4 regions of the Tomitella gaofuii genome follow, and region 4 is predicted to be linked to each of the others. Evidence: riboswitches for the same ligand, from Rfam matches in the RefSeq annotation. Region 4 holds a riboswitch; each other region holds the start of a gene.

Region 1 (4,205 bases), 2.1 Mb from region 4:
CTAGAGCCCGGCCCGCACGCTCCGCGCCGCCTCGACGAGGTTGCGCAGCGACTCCTTGGTCTCCGCCACGCCGCGGGTCTTGAGCCCGCAATCGGGGTTGGCCCACAGGCGCTCCGCCGGCACCGCCGCCAGCGCCTCTGTGAGCAGCGACGCGATCTCGTCGACGCCCGGCACGCGCGGCGAGTGGATGTCGTACACCCCCGGGCCCCACGCCCAGGTCGAACCACCGCGTTGAGGTCGCCGAGCACCTCCATGTGCGAGCGGGCCGCTTCGAGGGACGTCACGTCCGCGTCGAGCCCGGCGATGGCGCCGATGACCTCGCCGAACTCCGAATAGCACAGGTGCGTGTGGATCTGGGTGGAGTCGGCCACGCCGGAGGTGGCCAGGCGGAACGCCCCCACCGCCCAGTCGAGGTAGTCCTGCTGGTCGGCGGCCCGCAGCGGCAGCAGTTCCCGCAGGGCCGGCTCGTCCACTTGGATGATCCTGATGCCCGCGGCCTGCAGGTCCACCGTCTCGTCCCGGATCGCCAGCGCCACCTGGTCCGCGGTCTCCGCCAGCGGCTGGTCGTCACGCACGAACGACCACGCCAAGATCGTCACCGGACCGGTGAGCATCCCCTTCACGGGCTTGGCGGTGAGCGACTGGGCGTAGGTGATCCACTCGGTCGTCATCGGCGCCGGCCGCCGCACGTCGCCGTAGAGGATCGGCGGGCGCACGCACCGGCTGCCGTAGGACTGGACCCAGCCGTTCTCTGTCGCGAAGAATCCGCCCAGCTGCTCGGCGAAGTACTGCACCATGTCGTTGCGCTCCGGCTCCCCGTGCACGAGCACGTCCAGCCCCAGCTCCTCCTGCAGCGCAACGACCTCGGCGATCTGGGACTGCATGCGGCGGCGGTACTCCGCGCCGTCGATGACACCCTTGCGCAGCTCGGCCCGCGCGACGCGGATTTCCCGCGTCTGCGGATAGGAACCGATCGTCGTGGTCGGCAGCAACGGCAGACCGAGTCCGCGCTGGGCCTTCCTGCGGGCGTCGGCCCCACCCCTTCCCCTCGTCCCCGCGGTCAGCGCGTCGATCCGCGCGCGCAGCGACTGGTCGTGCAGGCGCGGATCCTCGCGCCGCGACCGCACCGCGGCCCGGCCCTCGTCGACGGCGTCCGCCACGGCGTCGCGCCCCTGACGCAAGGCCGCCGCCAGCGTCGCGACCTCCACGGTCTTCTCCGCACCGAACGCGAGCCACGAACGCAGCGGCTCGTCGAGGCCGGTCTCCGCGTCGAGCGTGTAGGGCACGTGCAGCAGCGAGCACGACGTGGACACGGCCAGCGAGCCGACGCTGCCCAGCAGCGTGACGAGCGTGCCGAGCGCACGCTCGAGGTCGGTGCGCCACACGTTGCGCCCGTCGACCACGCCGGCCACCACATGCTTGCGGGCCAGGCCCGGCACCGCCGCGAGCGCGTCCGCGCCGGCGACCAGATCGACGGCGATGCCGTCGATCCCCGTGGCCGTGAGCGCCGGCAGCGCATCGCCCAGACTCCCGAAGTAGGACGCGACCAGGATCGCAGGACGCCGCACCACTGCGGCGAGCTCGTCGTACACACGGCGTACGACGGCGATCTCGTCGGCGGTACGGTCGGCCGCCAGAGCGGGTTCGTCGATCTGCACCCACTCCGCACCCGCCTGGGCGAGCAGACCCAGCAATTCGGCATACAACGGCAGCAGTTCGTCCACGCGATCCAGCAGTGATCCTGCACCGCCGACCTTCTTGGACAGCAGCAGGAAGGTGACCGGCCCGATCACCACGGGCCGCGCCGGCACATCCTGCGCATGCGCTTCAGCGAGCTCACCGAGAAGCTGGGACGGATCCAGGGCGAATCGCGTCTGCGGGGTGATCTCCGGGACCAGGTAGTGATAGTTGGTGTCGAACCACTTGGTCATCTCCAGCGGCGCCACCGTGCCGGTGCCACGGGCCGCCGCGAAATAGCGATCGAGCGGGTCGTCGATGTCCGAGACCCGCTCCGGCAGCGCTCCGAGCATGACGGCGGTGTCCAGCACCTGGTCGTAGTGGGAGAAGGTGCCGACAGGAATCGCGTCGAGACCGGCGGCCCGCTGCTGCTCCCACATGTCCGCGCGCAGCCCCGCGCCCGTCGTCAGCAGTTCGGAGGCTTCGATGCGTCCCGCCCAGTAGGCCTCGACAGCCCTCTTGAGCTCTCGCCGTGGCCCAATGCGGGGGGAACCCAGGACAGTTGCGGTGAAAGTGGTGTCCACGTGTATCTCCAGTACGAACGTCGATGTCGCCACCGCCGGCGGTACGCGCACACGCCTCGAGCCCCTGGCAGCACCGGACTGCGGCGCGGATCCGGCTGTGGATCCCACCCAGCCCCGCTACCGTGCACGTTGTCCTGCACTGTGACACGAACCGGTCGACACGCCCATTCCCCGAGGCGGTGGCCCGACGGGCACGGCGTGCCCGTCGCAACCGGCAGGTCTTCGGACTCGCGGGCCCGCGGCACACCGCCGCCACCTACTGCCCACCGCTTCCCGGGCGTGCGCCCAGTGCTCCATGGCGGGTTTCGTTCCCACTCACCGCTGCGGGACAGTCCCGGATTTCCACCGGGTTCCCTCTCACCGCCTGCGCCGATGCGGCGCGGGGCTTCGACGTCCGGCTCGGCCTTCGGGGCTCCTCGTGACCGGCCGGACGAACCAGCTGCACGGATCAGCATACAACCGGGACCCGGTCGGCCGACACCCGACGGCGGAATATCGTCCTCGGAATTCGTCCGCTGGTTCCCCGGCGTGTCCATCGCAAACACGTCCCGCCTGGAATAACGTCGAGCGTGACAGCATCCGCCGCAGCATGCAGGAGGAACAGTGGCCGTCGACGATTCCGCGAAGCGCAATGCCATCCGCGCGACAGTCCAGTCCTACGTCGACGCCGTCGGCGCCACCGACCCCGACGCCGTGCTCGCCCTGTATGCACCCGACGCGACGGTGGAGGACCCCGTGGGCACGGAGCCGCACCGGGGGAGGGACGACATCGCCGACTTCTACGCGAAGTCCGCCGGCTACCGCAATGAATCCGAGCTGCTCGACTGCCGCATCTCCGGCGACAGCGCCGCGTTCCGGTTCCGCATCACCACGACTCTGCCGGAGCGCACCGTCGAGGTGACCCCCATCGACGTCATGACCTTCGACGACGATGCACGGATCACGAGCATGCGGGCCTTCTGGCACACCTCGGACTACCGGGTCGTCCGGCCGCGCTGAGGAGCGCACCGGCCGGACGGCGCAGCGGGCGTTTCACCGGCGGGCCGTCACGGAACGCGGAGCCCGGACGCGACGAACTCCGCCGCGCGTTCGGCGAGCATCACCGCCGTGGCATGCGGTCCCCGGCTGGGCACGCGCGGGAACACCGAGGTGTCTGCGATGGAGAGCCCGCCGATCCCGTGCACGCGACAACGCGGATCCACCACTGCGGTGCCGGGATCGGTACCCATCGGGCACGTGCCGCTGAGATGCTGCGAGGTGCCCAGGTTCGCCGGCATTCCGTCGATCGGCGTGCCCATCCCCGACGCGTCGAGCAGCCCGCGAGCCAGGTCCACCGCCGCCGCGGCGGCCGCCTCGTCCCGCGGGTCCGATAGATAGTGGTGTTCGATCCGGGGCGCCCCGCACGGGTCGGCAGGGTGCGGAACCATCCGGCCCCTCCCCCACGGCGCCATGAGCGCGGCGCCCAGCACCGGCGGCATCGGCGGATTCCCGGGCACCGCGTCGCCGAACGACGCCGTGTACGGGCGGATCTCCACCGCACCGTCGCCGGTATCGAGGTTGAGGCAGGCCTCGAGGATCGGTGGCGCGGCCCGCTCGCCCGAGACCGGATCGCCGACCGGCGGGGCCGGTTTGTAGGGGATCGTGATCTCCGGGTGGTCGGAGAACTCGCGCCCCACCCCGGGCAGCGCGTGCACGGCGGCCGCGCCGAGCATCCGCGGATCGCCGATCCCCGAGCGCCACAGCAGGGCCGGCGTCTCGATGGCCCCCGCGGCCAGCACCACGTTGTACGCCTGCACCTCCAGCAACCCGCCGTCCCGGAGCACCTGCACGGCCCGCACCGCGCCCGCCGACATCCGCAGCGCCCGCACCGTCGTCCCCGTCCAGACGGTGAGGTTGGGGCGGCCCGCCGCGGCCCTCAAGTACGCGGAGCCGGGGTCCACGCGC
Region 2 (4,205 bases), 190 kb from region 4:
TCGGCCGCCGCGATGAGCGCCGGGTCCACATCCACCCCCACCACCTCGTGTCCTCGGGTGTGGAGCTCGCCGCCGAGGCGGCCCGGGCCGCAGCCGGCGTCGAGGACGCGGGCACCACGGGGCACCATGGCGTCGATCAGGCGCGCCTCGCCGGCGAGGTCGGCGCCCTGGGCCGCCATGGCGCGGAAGCGTTCGATGTACCACTGCGAGTGGCCGTCGGAGGTCTCGCTGAACCAGCGGGTGGGTCGTGCCATACCCCGGAGCCTAGCCCCTGATGCGGGACCGGATCAGCCGCGCGCCCGCCGCGGGTCGTACAGGTGCGAGTCCAGCCCGCAGGCGGCCGCCGCGCCCCGGTCCATCGCCCGGCCGACCATGATGACGGCGGTGCGGCGCAGCCCCTCGGCCTCGACCATGCCGGCGATGGTCGCGAGCGTGCCGCGCAGCACCACCTGGCCCGGCCGCGAGGCGTGGGCGACGACGACGGCCGGGCAGTCGGCGCCGTACTCGGCGGTGAGCTCGGCGGCGAGCTCCCGCACCCGCGTGATCGCCAGGTGCAGCACCAACGATGCCCGCAGGCCCGCCACCCGCTGCAGGGATTCCGTTTCCGGCATGGGGGTGGACCGCGCGCGGGTGCGGGTGAGCACCACCGTCTGCACCTCGCCGGGCACCGTGAGCTCGGCGCCCAGGGCAGCGGCGGCCGCGGCGTAGGCGGGGACCCCCGGGGTGACGTCCCAGGGCACGCCGGCCGCGTCGAGCCGCCGGGTCTGCTCGGTGAGCGCCGAATACACCGACGGGTCGCCCGAGCACATCCGCACCGCGTCGAGTCCCCGCCGGTGCGCGTCGACGAGGTGGCCGATGATCGCGTCCAGGTCCAGGCCCTGGGTGTCGATGAGCGCGGCGCCGTCGCGGCAGTGCGCGAGCACCGCGTCGTCCAGGTAGGTGCCCGCGTAGAGCACGACGGGCGCGGCGCGCAGCAGGTCCACTGCCCGCAAGGTGAGCAGGTCGGCGGCGCCGGGGCCCGCCCCCACGAAGTGCACTGTCATGACCGGTCCCCTTCCTCCGGATCCTGCTTCGATTCCGCCGCCGTTGGTTTCACGCCGCACCACTGCACCACCGGGCGCATCGGCTCCCACCCGGTGAACGCGCCGATGGGACCGGCCACGTCCACCGCGTACCGAAGCAGTTCACCGCCGTGCGCGCGGTGCCACTCGGCCAGTACGGCCTGCGTCTCCAGGGTCACCGCGTGCGCGACCAATCGCCCGCCCGCCGGCACCGCCGCCCAGCACGCCTCGAGGACCCCGGGACGGCTGCCGCCGCCGCCGACGAAGACCGCGTCGGGCCGCTCCAGGCCCGCGAGCGCGTCCGGGGCGGCGCCCTCCACGACGGTGACAAGATCCGGCACTCCCAGTCGCGCGGCGTTGCGGCGGACCGCATCCGCCCGGCCCGCGTCGCGCTCGATGGCGAGGGCCCGGCACCCGGAGGCTCCGCGCGCCCACTCGATGCCCACCGACCCGGCCCCCGCCCCTACGTCCCACAGCAGCTCCCCGGGCCGCGGGGCGAGGGCGCTCACCGCGGCGGCGCGGATCGGCCGGCGGCTCAGCTGCCCGTCGTTCTCGAAGGCGTCGTCGGGCAGCCCGGGGGCACGCGAATATCCCCGCGCGCCACGGCATTCGACGCACACCAGCCCCAGCGCGGCACCGTCGACGCCGAGCATGCCGTCCGCGGTACCGTCGCGCCGCGATTCCGCCGGCCCGCCCAGCTCCGCCAGCAGCGTCATGGCCGACGCGCCGAAGCCCTCGTCGACGAGCACCCGGGCCACGGCCGCAGGGCCGTCGGCGTCCCCTGTGAGCACGATCAGCCGCCGCCCACGCGCCAGGTGCCGGCGCAGGCGGTCCGTGCCGCGGCCCACCAGCGTCACGACCGCGCAGCCCTCGGCCGGCCAGCTCATCCGCGCGCGGGCCAGCGCCGCCGACGACACCGCCGGGAGCACGCGCACCGCATCCGGCCCCAGCCGGCGCACCAGCGTGGACCCGATGCCGGAGACCATCGGGTCACCCGATGCGAGCGCGACGACGTTCCTGCCGTCGTGCCGCTCGAGCAGCGCGTCCAGCCCGTCGAGCAGCGGCGACGGCCAGGTTTCGCGGATCGCGGCGGGCGCTGCGGCGTCCGGCACCATCGCCAGGTGGCGCGGCCCGCCCAGCAGCACGTCCGCGCGGTGCACGGCGCCGCGCCCCGCGGGATCGACGCTCGCCCAGCCGCCCGCTCCGACGCCCACCACCGTCACCCGCACCCTCGACTCCGGACCCATGGCGCAGAACCCTAGACCGCGGTGGAGCGCTCCAGGCGCGGCGGGGTTAGGGTCGTCGATGGCAGCTCGCCCGGAGGTGCCCCGCGGCCGTCACGGCGTGCGGGGGTAAACGGGAAGCCGGTGCGAATCCGGCACAGGCCCGCTGCGGTGACCTGGGAGCCGACGACCACGCACGCCGTGCAGCCACTGGACCACCGGTCCGGGAAGGCGGTCCGAGGCGCTCGACCAGGAAGTCCGAATACCGGCCCTCGTGCGTCTGCCCGGCTGCAGCGCCCACGCCGCAGCCGCGAACCACGTCCCAGCGGAAGCCTGCGGAGGTCCCACAGTGCACGTCTATCCGTTCAGCGCCCTCGTCGGCGCCGACGATCTGCAGCTGGCGCTCACGCTCACCGCCGTCTCGCCTGCGATCGGCGGGGTGCTGGTGCGCGGCGAGAAGGGCACGGCGAAGTCGACGGCGGTGCGCGCTCAGGCGGCGCTGCTGCCCCCGGTCCTGTCCGTCGACGGCTGCCGGTTCGCCTGCGACCCGGCCGCGCCGGACCCCGCCTGCCCCGACGGCCCGCACGCCACGGACGCCCCGGCCACGGCAGGCCCCGCGCGCCTGGTGGAGCTGCCGGTGGGCGCCGCAGAGGACCGTGTCACCGGGTCGCTGCACCTGGGCAAGGCACTCTCTGGTGAGGGCGCCGAGTACGAGCCCGGACTGCTGGCGCGCGCCCACCGCGGGGTGCTGTACGTCGACGAGGTCAACCTGCTGCACGACCACCTGGTGGACCTGCTGCTCGACGCGGCCGCGATGGGCCGCACCTCGGTGGAGCGCGACGGCGTCTCGATCAGCCATGCGTCGCGGTTCGTGCTCGTGGGCACCATGAATCCCGAGGAGGGCGAGCTGCGGCCGCAGCTGCTGGACCGGTTCGGTCTGGCGGTGGACGTGGCCGCGCCGCGTGATGCCGCGGTGCGCGCCGAGATCGTGCGCCGGCGCCTGGCCTTCGACGCCGACCCGGCAGGCTTCGCCGCACGGTGGGCGGACGCCGAGTCGGAGCTGGCGCGGCGCATCGCCGGCGCCCGGGAGCGCGTCGGATCGGTGGTGCTGGGCGACGCGGCGCTCACGGCGATCGCCGAGGTGTGCGCAGCATTCGACGTGGACGGGATGCGCGCGGACCTGGTGACGGCCAAGGCCGCCGCCGCGCACGCCGCGTGGTGCGGCCGCACCGGCGTCACTCGCGAGGACATCGCCGCCGCAGCCCGGCTCACCCTGCCGCACCGCCGGCGCCGGGCCCCGTTCGACGATCCGGGTACCGACGGCGAACGCCTGGACGAGCTCCTGGACGGCATGGGCGACGCGGAGGACCCCGACGGCCCCGGCGATGACGGAACCGGGGACGACGGACCGGGCGAGGACGGCCCAGAAGGCGGGGAGGGCCCCGAGGGCGGGGACGGCCCTGAGGGCGGGGGCCCTGAGGGCGGGGGCCCTGAGGACGGGGGCCCTGAGGACGGGGGCCCTGAAGACGACGGCCCGGGCGGCGGGGCGCCGGAACCGGCTGACGACGGCTCCGCGGAACAGCGACCCCGCACCGACGGCGGTGCAGATGACCATGCCGATCGCGATTCGGGCACGCCTGCCGAGCGCGCGCTCGCCCCCGCCGGCGCACCGTTCCGCGCCCGGCTGCTGGCCGCGCAGCGCGCCGGCCGCGGGGCGGCGGGGCGGCGCTCGCGGGCCCGGACGACGGTGGGCCGCACCGTGGGGGCACGCCGGAGCGCCTCCGCCGCGGACCCCGCACCGGTGCACCTGCCGGCCACGATCCGCGCGGCCGTAGTGCGCCGGGGGGACCTTGCCGGTCCGCAGCCCCCGAGCCGAGCACCGTTTCCCGCGACACGCCGGGGGAATCGGCGCGCGGCTGAC
Region 3 (4,205 bases), 190 kb from region 4:
ATCGCGGAGCCGCCGCGCCGGCCGTGCACCGTCAGGTAGGGGATCCCGGCGAGGTGGTCGGCGAGGGCGCGCTTGGACTCGGCCGCGCCGATGAAGCCGACGGGGATGCCGACGATCGCGGCGGGCGGCGGGGCGCCGTCGTCGAGCAGCTCGAGCAGGTGGAACAGCGCGGTGGGGGCGTTGCCGACGGCGACGACGGCGCCGGCGAGCCGATCCGCCCACAGCGAAACGGCGGCGGCGGAACGCGTGGTGCCCCACTCGGCCGCGAGCGGGGGCACCCGCTCGTCGCGCAGCGTGCACACCACGTCGTTGCCTGCGGGCAGTCGTTTCCGGGTGATGCCGGAGGCCACCATGTGCGCGTCGCACAGGATCGGCGCGCCGCCGCGCAAGGCGCTGCGGGCGGCGGCGACGAGGCCGGGCGCGATGTCGAGGTCGCGCGTCAGGTCGGTCTGGCCGGCGGCGTGCACCATGCGCACCGCCACCTTCTCGGCGTCGGCGGGGATGCGGCGCAGGTCCGTCTCCGCGCGGATGGTGGCGAACGAGCGCGCGTAGATTCCGGCGCCGTCGGCGACGTAGTCGTACCTGCGGGTGGGACGCCGGATCACGTGGGACTGGGTCACTTTCTGCTCCCTAACTGGAGGAGGGTGTGGGGGCCGCGCGGTGCGCCGCATGCGCGGGGGCAGCCGACGACGTGGACGGGGAGGGTGACGTGGGCTGGGAGGGTCTGGAAGGGGCCGGATGAGACCTGGCCGGGCGGGCCGGCGGCCGCGGCCCGGGCGGCCGCGTGGGTGTCGCCGGCGGACTTGGCGCAGCCGGGGGCGCCGACACACGCGGTGACCCGGGTCCACGGGGAGTCGGCCGTGGTCGCCAGGCCGGAGTCGGCGAGCCGGGCGAGCGCGCCGCACCGGGGGGCCTCCTGCGGCACCACGACGATCCCGCGCCATGGCGTGACGATGAGCGTTCCGTCGCCGCCGGCCGCAGCGGCGAGCGCGTCGCCCTGCTCCGGGGTGAGCACGCCCAGCGGCGCCAGCACCGACAGCGCCCCGCCGGGAAGCGCACCGTACGCCATCGCGGGCGCGGGGGCGTACGGCAGTGTTCCGGTGGCGTGACCGTCGAGGAGTTCCGCCCCGCGGCGGGGGAGTTCGCGCACCCGCCAGCGCCCGTCGGCGGCACCGGCGAATCCCCGTGCGAGGGCGATGAGCGCGCCGGGCACCGCGTGCAACGGCACGGCCGGGCCCGCCAGGTCGCCGGCGACGATGCGGGCGCGCCCGGGAGTTTCGGCGAGCGCGAGAACGTCGCAGCCCATCCCCGCGACGTCGCCGCGGCCGTCGTCGATGCCGAACAGGAAACGCCCCGGCAGCGCGGCCAGCCCGGGGTCCGCGCACAGGGTGCGGTCGAGTGCGCCGGCGAGCCCGCGCACGTCCGCGCGGCCGCCGGCGATCCCGGACAGGGGCGAGCAGACGATGTTGCGCACCCGCTCGTGGCGCGGCGAGGGCAGCAGACCCGCCGTTCGCAGAACGTCGACGATCCGACCGGGCAGCTGACCGTCGGGGCCGGTCGGCAAGGCTCTCAACTGCACGTTGGCGCGCGAAGTGAGGTGAATCCGTCCATCGCCGAACTCGTCGGAAACGCTTCGCAAAGCTGCGAACATCTCTGCGGTGAGCGCACCCCCGGGCACGCGCAGCCGCACCAGCGCGCCGTCGTCGGCGTGGTGCGGGCGCAGCAGTCCGGGGCAGCGGTCGGCCGCGCCGGACCGGGGAGGGGGAGGGAGCACCGGCACATAGTGGCACAGGCGTGCAGGCGCCTGGACGGCGTGGTTTACGCTCATCGAAGCCATGGTGAACGGGAAGCCGGTGTGAATCCGGCGCGGCCCTCGCCACTGTCATCGGGGAGTCCCGCGGACTCCCCCGCCGCCCGGGTGCATGCCACGGCGGCGGGGACCACTGGGCGCGCAGCGCCTGGGAAGGTCGTGCGCGGGGCGTCGATCCGTAAGCCAGGAGACCGACCGTGGCCTGATTGTGTCCACGAGGGTTTTGGAGAATCGACATGTCCTGGCGGCTGCCATGACGCGGATCGCACTGCTGTCCACGTCCGATACCGACCTGCTGTCCGCACGCGCCTCCGGCGCCGGTTTCGCGCTGGGCAATCCCGCGCGCACCGACGTCGCCGGCACCGGGCCCGGCTCGCTCGACAGGCTGCTCGACGGCGCCGCGCTGGTGGTGGTGCGCATCCTCGGTTCCGCCCGGTCCTGGCAGGACGGGCTCGACGCGGTGCTGGCACGGGGCGTCCCGGTGGTGGTGCTCGGCGGCGAGCAGGCCCCGGACGCGGAGCTGATGGGGCACTCGACGGTTCCCGTCGGCACCGCGGCGGAGGCGCACCGGTACCTGGCCTTCGGCGGGCCGGAGAACCTCGCCCAGCTGCACGCCTTCCTCACCGACACGGTGCTGCTCACCGGCGAGGGTTTCGCGCCGCCGCGGGAACTGCCCGAGTGGGGACTGGGCGAGTGGCGGGCTCCCGGCGCCGCGGCCCCGGACGGCGACCGCCCGCGGGTCGGGATCCTGTACTACCGGGCCCATCACGTCAGCGGCAACCGGCGGTTCGTCACCGACCTGGCCCGGGCCGTCGCGGAGCAGGGCGCCGAGCCGGTGCCCGTGTTCTGCGCGTCGTTGCGCACCCCGCCCGCCGACCTGCTCGAGGCGCTGTCCACGTTGGACGCGCTGGTGGTCACGGTGCTGGCGGCGGGCGGCACGCGCCCCGCGCACGCGCAGGCCGGCGGCGACGACGAGGTGTGGGACGTCGACGACCTGGCCGCGCTCGACATCCCGATCCTGCAGGGGCTGTGCCTGACGTGGGACCGCGAGACCTGGGCCGGGTCCGACGAGGGCGTCTCGCCGATGGACGCGGCCTCGCAGATCGCGGTGCCCGAGTTCGACGGTCGCATCATCACCACCGCGTTCTCGTTCAAGGAGTTCGACGACGACGGCCTGCCCCGGTACGTCACCGACCCGGAGCGGTGCCGACGGGTGGCGGGGATCGCGGCCGCCCACGCCCGGCTGCGGCATGTGCCGGTGGGCGAGCGGCGGATCGCGGTGATGCTCTCGGCCTACCCGACGAAGCATGCGCGGGTGGGCAACGCCGTCGGCATGGACACCCCGGTCTCCGCGGTGCGTCTGCTGCGCGCGCTCGCCGCGGCCGGGTACGACCTGGGCGAGGAGTCCGAGCGCCCGTGGCTCGCCCTCGACGGCGCGGACGGACCTGACGGCCCCGAAAGCGACGACACGGCGGCCGGCAATCGGCTCATCCACGCGCTGATCGACGCGGGCGGGCAGGACGAGGACTGGCTCACCGCCGCACAGCTGGCGGGCAACCCGGTGCGTGTGACTGCGGGGCAGTACCGCGAGTGGACGGCCGAGCTTCCGGACGGCCTCACCGGCGCCATGCGCGCGGCGTGGGGCGAGGCGCCCGGCACGCTGTTCGTCGACGAGTCCGGCGACGCCGCGGACGGCGGCGACATCGTGCTGGCCACCCTGCGCGCCGGGAACGTGGTGCTCATGATCCAGCCGCCGCGCGGGTTCGGCGAGAACCCGGTGGCGATCTACCACGACCCGGACCTGCCGCCCAGCCACCACTACCTGGCCGCGTACAAGTGGGTCGAGCGCGGGTTCGGCGCGCACGCGGTGGTGCACCTGGGCAAGCACGGCTCCCTCGAGTGGCTGCCCGGCAAGAACGCGGCGCCGTCGGCCGCGTGCGCCACCGACGCGGCGCTGGCGAACCTGCCGATGATCTACCCGTTCCTGGTGAACGACCCGGGCGAGGGCGCACAGGCGAAGCGCCGCGCACATGCCACCATCGTCGACCACCTCATCCCGCCGATGGCGCGCGCCGAGTCCTACGGCGACATCGCCCGCCTGGAGCAGCTGCTGGACGAGCACCAGAACATCTCAGCGATGGACCCGGGAAAGCTGCCGGCGATCCGCCAGGAGATCTGGACGCTGCTGCGCGCGGCGAAGATGGACCAGGACCTGGGCATCGACGAGGAGCTCGAGGGCGAGGCGTTCGACGACATGCTGCTGCACGTCGACGGCTGGCTGTGCGAGATCAAGGACGCGCAGATCCGCGACGGCCTGCACGTGCTCGGCCAGGCGCCGGATCCGGGCCAGCGCGTGGACCTGGTGCTGTCGATGCTGCGCGCGGCGCAGGTGTGG
Region 4 (4,205 bases):
CGCGCACCAGGCCGGGTGTCACCACCTGGCGCGGGGTGCCCGCCGCGACGATGGCGCCCCGGTCCAGCACGTGGATCCGGTCGCAGAACATCGCGGCCAGGTTGAGGTCGTGCAGCGCGGTCACGACGGTGATCCCCAGCTCGCGCACCCTGCGCAGCACGTCGATCTGGTGCTTGACGTCCAGGTGGTTGGTCGGCTCGTCGAGGATGAGCACCCGCGGCTGCTGGGCCAGGGCCCGGGCGATGAGCACCCGCTGGCGTTCCCCGCCGGACAGCTCGAGGAACGGCCGCCCGGACAGGTGCCCGGCGCCGGCGGTGCGCAGCGCGTCCACGATGACCTGGCGTGCGTCCGCCGCGTCGCGGCCCAGCAGCCCGGTGTGCGGCAGGCGCCCGGTGGCCACCACCTCGTCGACGGTGAAGCCGAACTCCACGCTCGACTGCTGGCTCAGGGCTGCCAGGCGCAGCGCGCTCTCCCGCATCGTCATGCCCCGCAAGTCCGCATCGCCCAGCAGGATCCGGCCCGCGGTGGGGCGCAGCGCGCGGTAGCAGCACTTGAGGATCGTCGACTTGCCGCTGCCGTTGGGCCCGACGAGGCCGACCACCTCGCCGTGGCGCGCGCTCAGGCCGACGTCGCGGACCAGTGTCTTCGCGGAGACCTCCACGGTGAGGTCCTCGATGGTCAGATCCATGCGGCCGTCCTTCCATGATGGGTCTCGGCGGGGTGCGGGCCGGATCATGTGCCGCCGAACGTGTAGCGGCGGGCGCGCATGAGCAGGATGAACGTGGGCACGCCGACGAACGCGGTGATGGCGCCGATGGGCAGCTCCGCGGGGGCGACGACGGTGCGGCTGAGCACGTCCGCCCACACCATGAACACCGCGCCCAGGACCGGGGCGACGGCGAGGACGCGGGTGTGGTCGGCGCCGACGAGCATGCGCGTCACGTGGGGCACGACGAGGCCGACGAAACCGATGGCCCCCACGATCGCGACCAGCGTCCCGGTCATCGCCGCGCACACCACGAACAAGTACACGCGGAAGCGCTGTGCGTGCAGGCCGAGGCCGCTCGCGACGTCGTCGCCCATGACCAGCGCGTTGAGCTTGGGCGACCACACGGCCAGGAGCAGGCCGCCGCACACCGTCACCGCGGCGGCGATCGGCAGGGACGACCAGCGGGCCGACGCCAGGCTGCCCAGCAGCCAGAACATCACCGACTTGGCGTCCTCGCCGCGGGGGGACACGAAGATCATCACCGTGGTGACGGCGGAGAACCCGTAGGCCATGGCGGTGCCGGTGAGGACGAGGCGCAGCGGCGACAGGCCCTCGCGGGTGCGGGCCGCGACGTAGACGAGGACGGTGGCGACGAGGGCCCCGGCGAACGCGGCCAGCGAGACGGCCGCGGCTCCCAGCACGGCGAGCGTGCCGAACAGGATCACCGAGGTGGCCCCCACCGCGGCGCCGGACGAGATGCCCAGGACGAACGGGTCGGCGAGCGCATTGCGCACCATCGCCTGCACCGCCACGCCCACCATGGACAGGCCCGCGCCGACGACGATCGCCAGCAGGACGCGCGGCAGACGGGTGTCGGCGATGATGCGGTACCGGGTCACCTCGTCGGCCGTGATGATGTCGCCGGTGACGAAGGCGTGCAGGTAGTGGAGGGTCTCGGACCAGCTGATGGGCACGGTGCCCATGCCCACCGCCGCCACCGCGGACGCCGCGAGCACCACGGTGAGGGCGGCCACCCAGGCCGCAGTGCGCATTGCAGGAGCTGTGAAGCCGCGCGTCACGCCGCCGCGGCGGCGCGCGGATGGTGCCGTGTCCAGCATCGTCGGTGTCCTCGCCTGGTCCAGGCGTGAGGGCACGGGGCGGCGCGCCGGCGCACAACGGCTGCCGGCGAGGCGGACCCGGCGTGCTCCTCGACGCCGTCGGTCACCGCACGCGGTCTCCGCGCGGTGTGCTGGCAGGTCTTCGGACTCACGGGCGTGTGCTGACGCACGGCCTAATGGTCGCCGCTTCCCAGTGGCATCACGCCGGACGCGTGTGCGCTCCCAGTGCTGTTGACGACGGTCGTTCCCGTATACCGCTGCGGGCCAGTTCCGGATTCACACCGGATTCCCTCTTGCCCCGCCCGGCGCTCGGAGCTTTCCGAACCGGGCAGACCAGCAATGCTGCGAATGCTAGCAGCAGCCGCAGTGCGACGGTCGGAGACGCGGGTCGGAGGATCCGGCTCAGCGTGCGTGCTCGCCGGCGTCCAGGACCGCCGCGGTGTCCAGGGCGCCGGTGACGAGCTGCCGCGCGATGTCGGTCAGCCGTGTCCGACGGGCGCGGCCGTAGTCGCGCAGCACGGCGAACGTCTCGTCGATGGGCAGATCCCCGGCGTGGGCGAGCACACCCTTGGCCTGCTCGATGATCACCCGGCTGTTGAGCGCCGTCTGGAGCTGCTCGGTGAGCACCTCCCCGTGCCGGATGGCCCGCTCGGACAGGATCCCGATCGTGGCGGTCTCCGCCAGCGCGCGGGCCACATGCTGGTCCGCCTCGGACAATGTGCCGGGGGTCGTGCCGAAGAGGTTCAACGCCCCGATGGTCTGGTCGCGCAGCCGCAACGGCACGGTGTGCACGCTGCAGTATCCGACTCTGAGTGCTTCCGGGGTGAATGTCGGCCAGCGGCCGGCGGTCGCCGCCAGGTCGGCCACGGACACCGGGCTTCCGGTGCGGAAGCAGTCCACGCACGGCCCCTCGTTGACCTGCAGCTGGAACAATTCGAGCAGTTCGGTGCGCTCGGCCGACGATGCCACCAGTTGCAGGCTGCCGCGTTGGTCGGCGAGCAGCATCCCGGCCTCGGCGACGCCGAGCAGTTCGACGCAGTATTCGGTGAGCCGGTGCAGTAGTTCGACTGTGTCGAAGTCGTCGACGAGCGTGTCGGCCATCTCGACGAATGCGTCGACGAGGCGCGACTCGCGGCCGCGCGGTGAGGGGATGTCCATGGCGGGTCCTGACGTTGACGATCGACGGCGAACGGTACGGGGAGCGTGTCGGGTCACTGCGTGATGGCCTCCGGCGGCAGGCGTCCGGTGGTGATCTCGGCGGCGACGTCGGCGATGTCGATGCCGGCGGCGAAGGCGTGTCCGCGCATGCGCGCCATCGCCTCGTCGACACCGATGCGGTGCGCGGACACGAGCATGCCGGCGGCCTGGTGCACCACCGCCCGCGGCAATGACAGGTCTTCGAGGCGCTCATCTCCCAATGCTATTGCGAGCAGGGCCGCGGTGGCCAGATCCACCAGCCGCAAAGTGGTGGCGAGATCGGCCGGGGTCAACCAGCCGGGGCTGCGCCGGTACAGGCTCATCGTGCCCGCTATTGCGGCGCCGCTGTGCAGCGGAAACGCGAAGACCGCGCCCACGGGGCGGCGGGCGATCTCGGCGGCGAACACCGGCCAGCCGCGTGCGGCGTCGGCGGACAGGTCCGCAACCAGCACCGGCCGGCGCTCGGTGAACGCCTCGATCGCGGGTCCTTCGCCGAGGGTGTCGTGCACGGACTCGATCGCCGCCGCCGTCTCATCACTGGCGTACAGCACCTCGCGCATGCCTCCGCCGACTATCCCGCCGCCGGCGGAAACCGAGGCGCCGTCGACGGGCAACAGCCGCGCGCAGGCGTCGCAGACCACCGCGAGCGGCCCGGTCCCGCCCGCGCCGCTGCGCAGCTCGGCGGCCATAGCCGCGCGCACCTCCGCGATGCCTGCACGATCCGGGTGCGGTTCGTCGCCGTCGGGGCCTGGAAGAGTCACCGTGAACACGCCCGCAGAGCCGGCGAGCCTGTGCGCATCAGCAGTCTCCATCCGACAAGGGCGTGTGTATTCCCGCGGCCTTCGCAGGCCACGGCCGCATCGGACCAACGCTACCGGAGCGTCGGCATCGCGTGCGGGATGCTCGACGAGTGCGTTGTGCGGACGTCACGATCGCAATCGGCTGACAGGACACGCCGTTGCTGGCAGCATGGAGGCAACTACCCCGGACCCCGGTAGTCGACCAGATGAGTGCGGCAACCGGAAGGTTTCCCATGCCGATGCATACCCGTATCCGGTCCTGCTACACATCCGGCGGTGAGGACGAATTCGCCTCGGCCATAGGACAGCTCGTCGCCGCTGCCAAGGCTGCGGTCCCCGTCGCGGCCTACGCGGGCATCACAGGTTCGACGCATCACGCGG

The links. Region 4 has a riboswitch for cobalamin ahead of H4F70_RS16460 (FecCD family ABC transporter permease). Riboswitches for the same ligand answer to the same signal wherever they lie in the genome.
Region 1: another riboswitch for cobalamin. It lies ahead of metE (5-methyltetrahydropteroyltriglutamate--homocysteine S-methyltransferase); the one in region 4 lies ahead of H4F70_RS16460 (FecCD family ABC transporter permease).
Region 2: another riboswitch for cobalamin. It lies ahead of H4F70_RS17340 (VWA domain-containing protein); the one in region 4 lies ahead of H4F70_RS16460 (FecCD family ABC transporter permease).
Region 3: another riboswitch for cobalamin. It lies ahead of cobN (cobaltochelatase subunit CobN); the one in region 4 lies ahead of H4F70_RS16460 (FecCD family ABC transporter permease).

What each region holds. Positions count from the first base shown of each region.
Region 1 covers NZ_CP059900.1:1,485,388-1,489,592, reverse strand. The annotation lists partial or broken gene metE (5-methyltetrahydropteroyltriglutamate--homocysteine S-methyltransferase) at 1-2,261, opposite strand; cobalamin riboswitch at 2,458-2,641, opposite strand; gene H4F70_RS06980 (SgcJ/EcaC family oxidoreductase) at 2,865-3,260, shown strand; gene mftG (mycofactocin dehydrogenase MftG) at 3,308-4,205, opposite strand, start outside.
Region 2 covers NZ_CP059900.1:3,732,053-3,736,257, forward strand. The annotation lists gene H4F70_RS17325 (methyltransferase domain-containing protein) at 1-254, opposite strand, end outside; gene H4F70_RS17330 (cobalt-precorrin-4/precorrin-4 C(11)-methyltransferase) at 288-1,043, opposite strand; gene cbiE (precorrin-6y C5,15-methyltransferase (decarboxylating) subunit CbiE) at 1,040-2,308, opposite strand; cobalamin riboswitch at 2,366-2,572, shown strand; gene H4F70_RS17340 (VWA domain-containing protein) at 2,634-4,205, shown strand, end outside.
Region 3 covers NZ_CP059900.1:3,724,528-3,728,732, reverse strand. The annotation lists gene H4F70_RS17310 (precorrin-8X methylmutase) at 1-620, opposite strand, end outside; gene H4F70_RS17305 (cobalamin biosynthesis protein CobG) at 617-1,828, opposite strand; cobalamin riboswitch at 1,820-2,024, shown strand; gene cobN (cobaltochelatase subunit CobN) at 2,064-4,205, shown strand, end outside.
Region 4 covers NZ_CP059900.1:3,538,120-3,542,324, reverse strand. The annotation lists gene H4F70_RS16465 (ABC transporter ATP-binding protein) at 1-688, opposite strand, end outside; gene H4F70_RS16460 (FecCD family ABC transporter permease) at 733-1,761, opposite strand; cobalamin riboswitch at 1,944-2,180, opposite strand; gene H4F70_RS16455 (GAF and ANTAR domain-containing protein) at 2,230-2,985, opposite strand; gene H4F70_RS16450 (GAF and ANTAR domain-containing protein) at 3,039-3,836, opposite strand; gene H4F70_RS16445 (hypothetical protein) at 4,058-4,205, shown strand, end outside.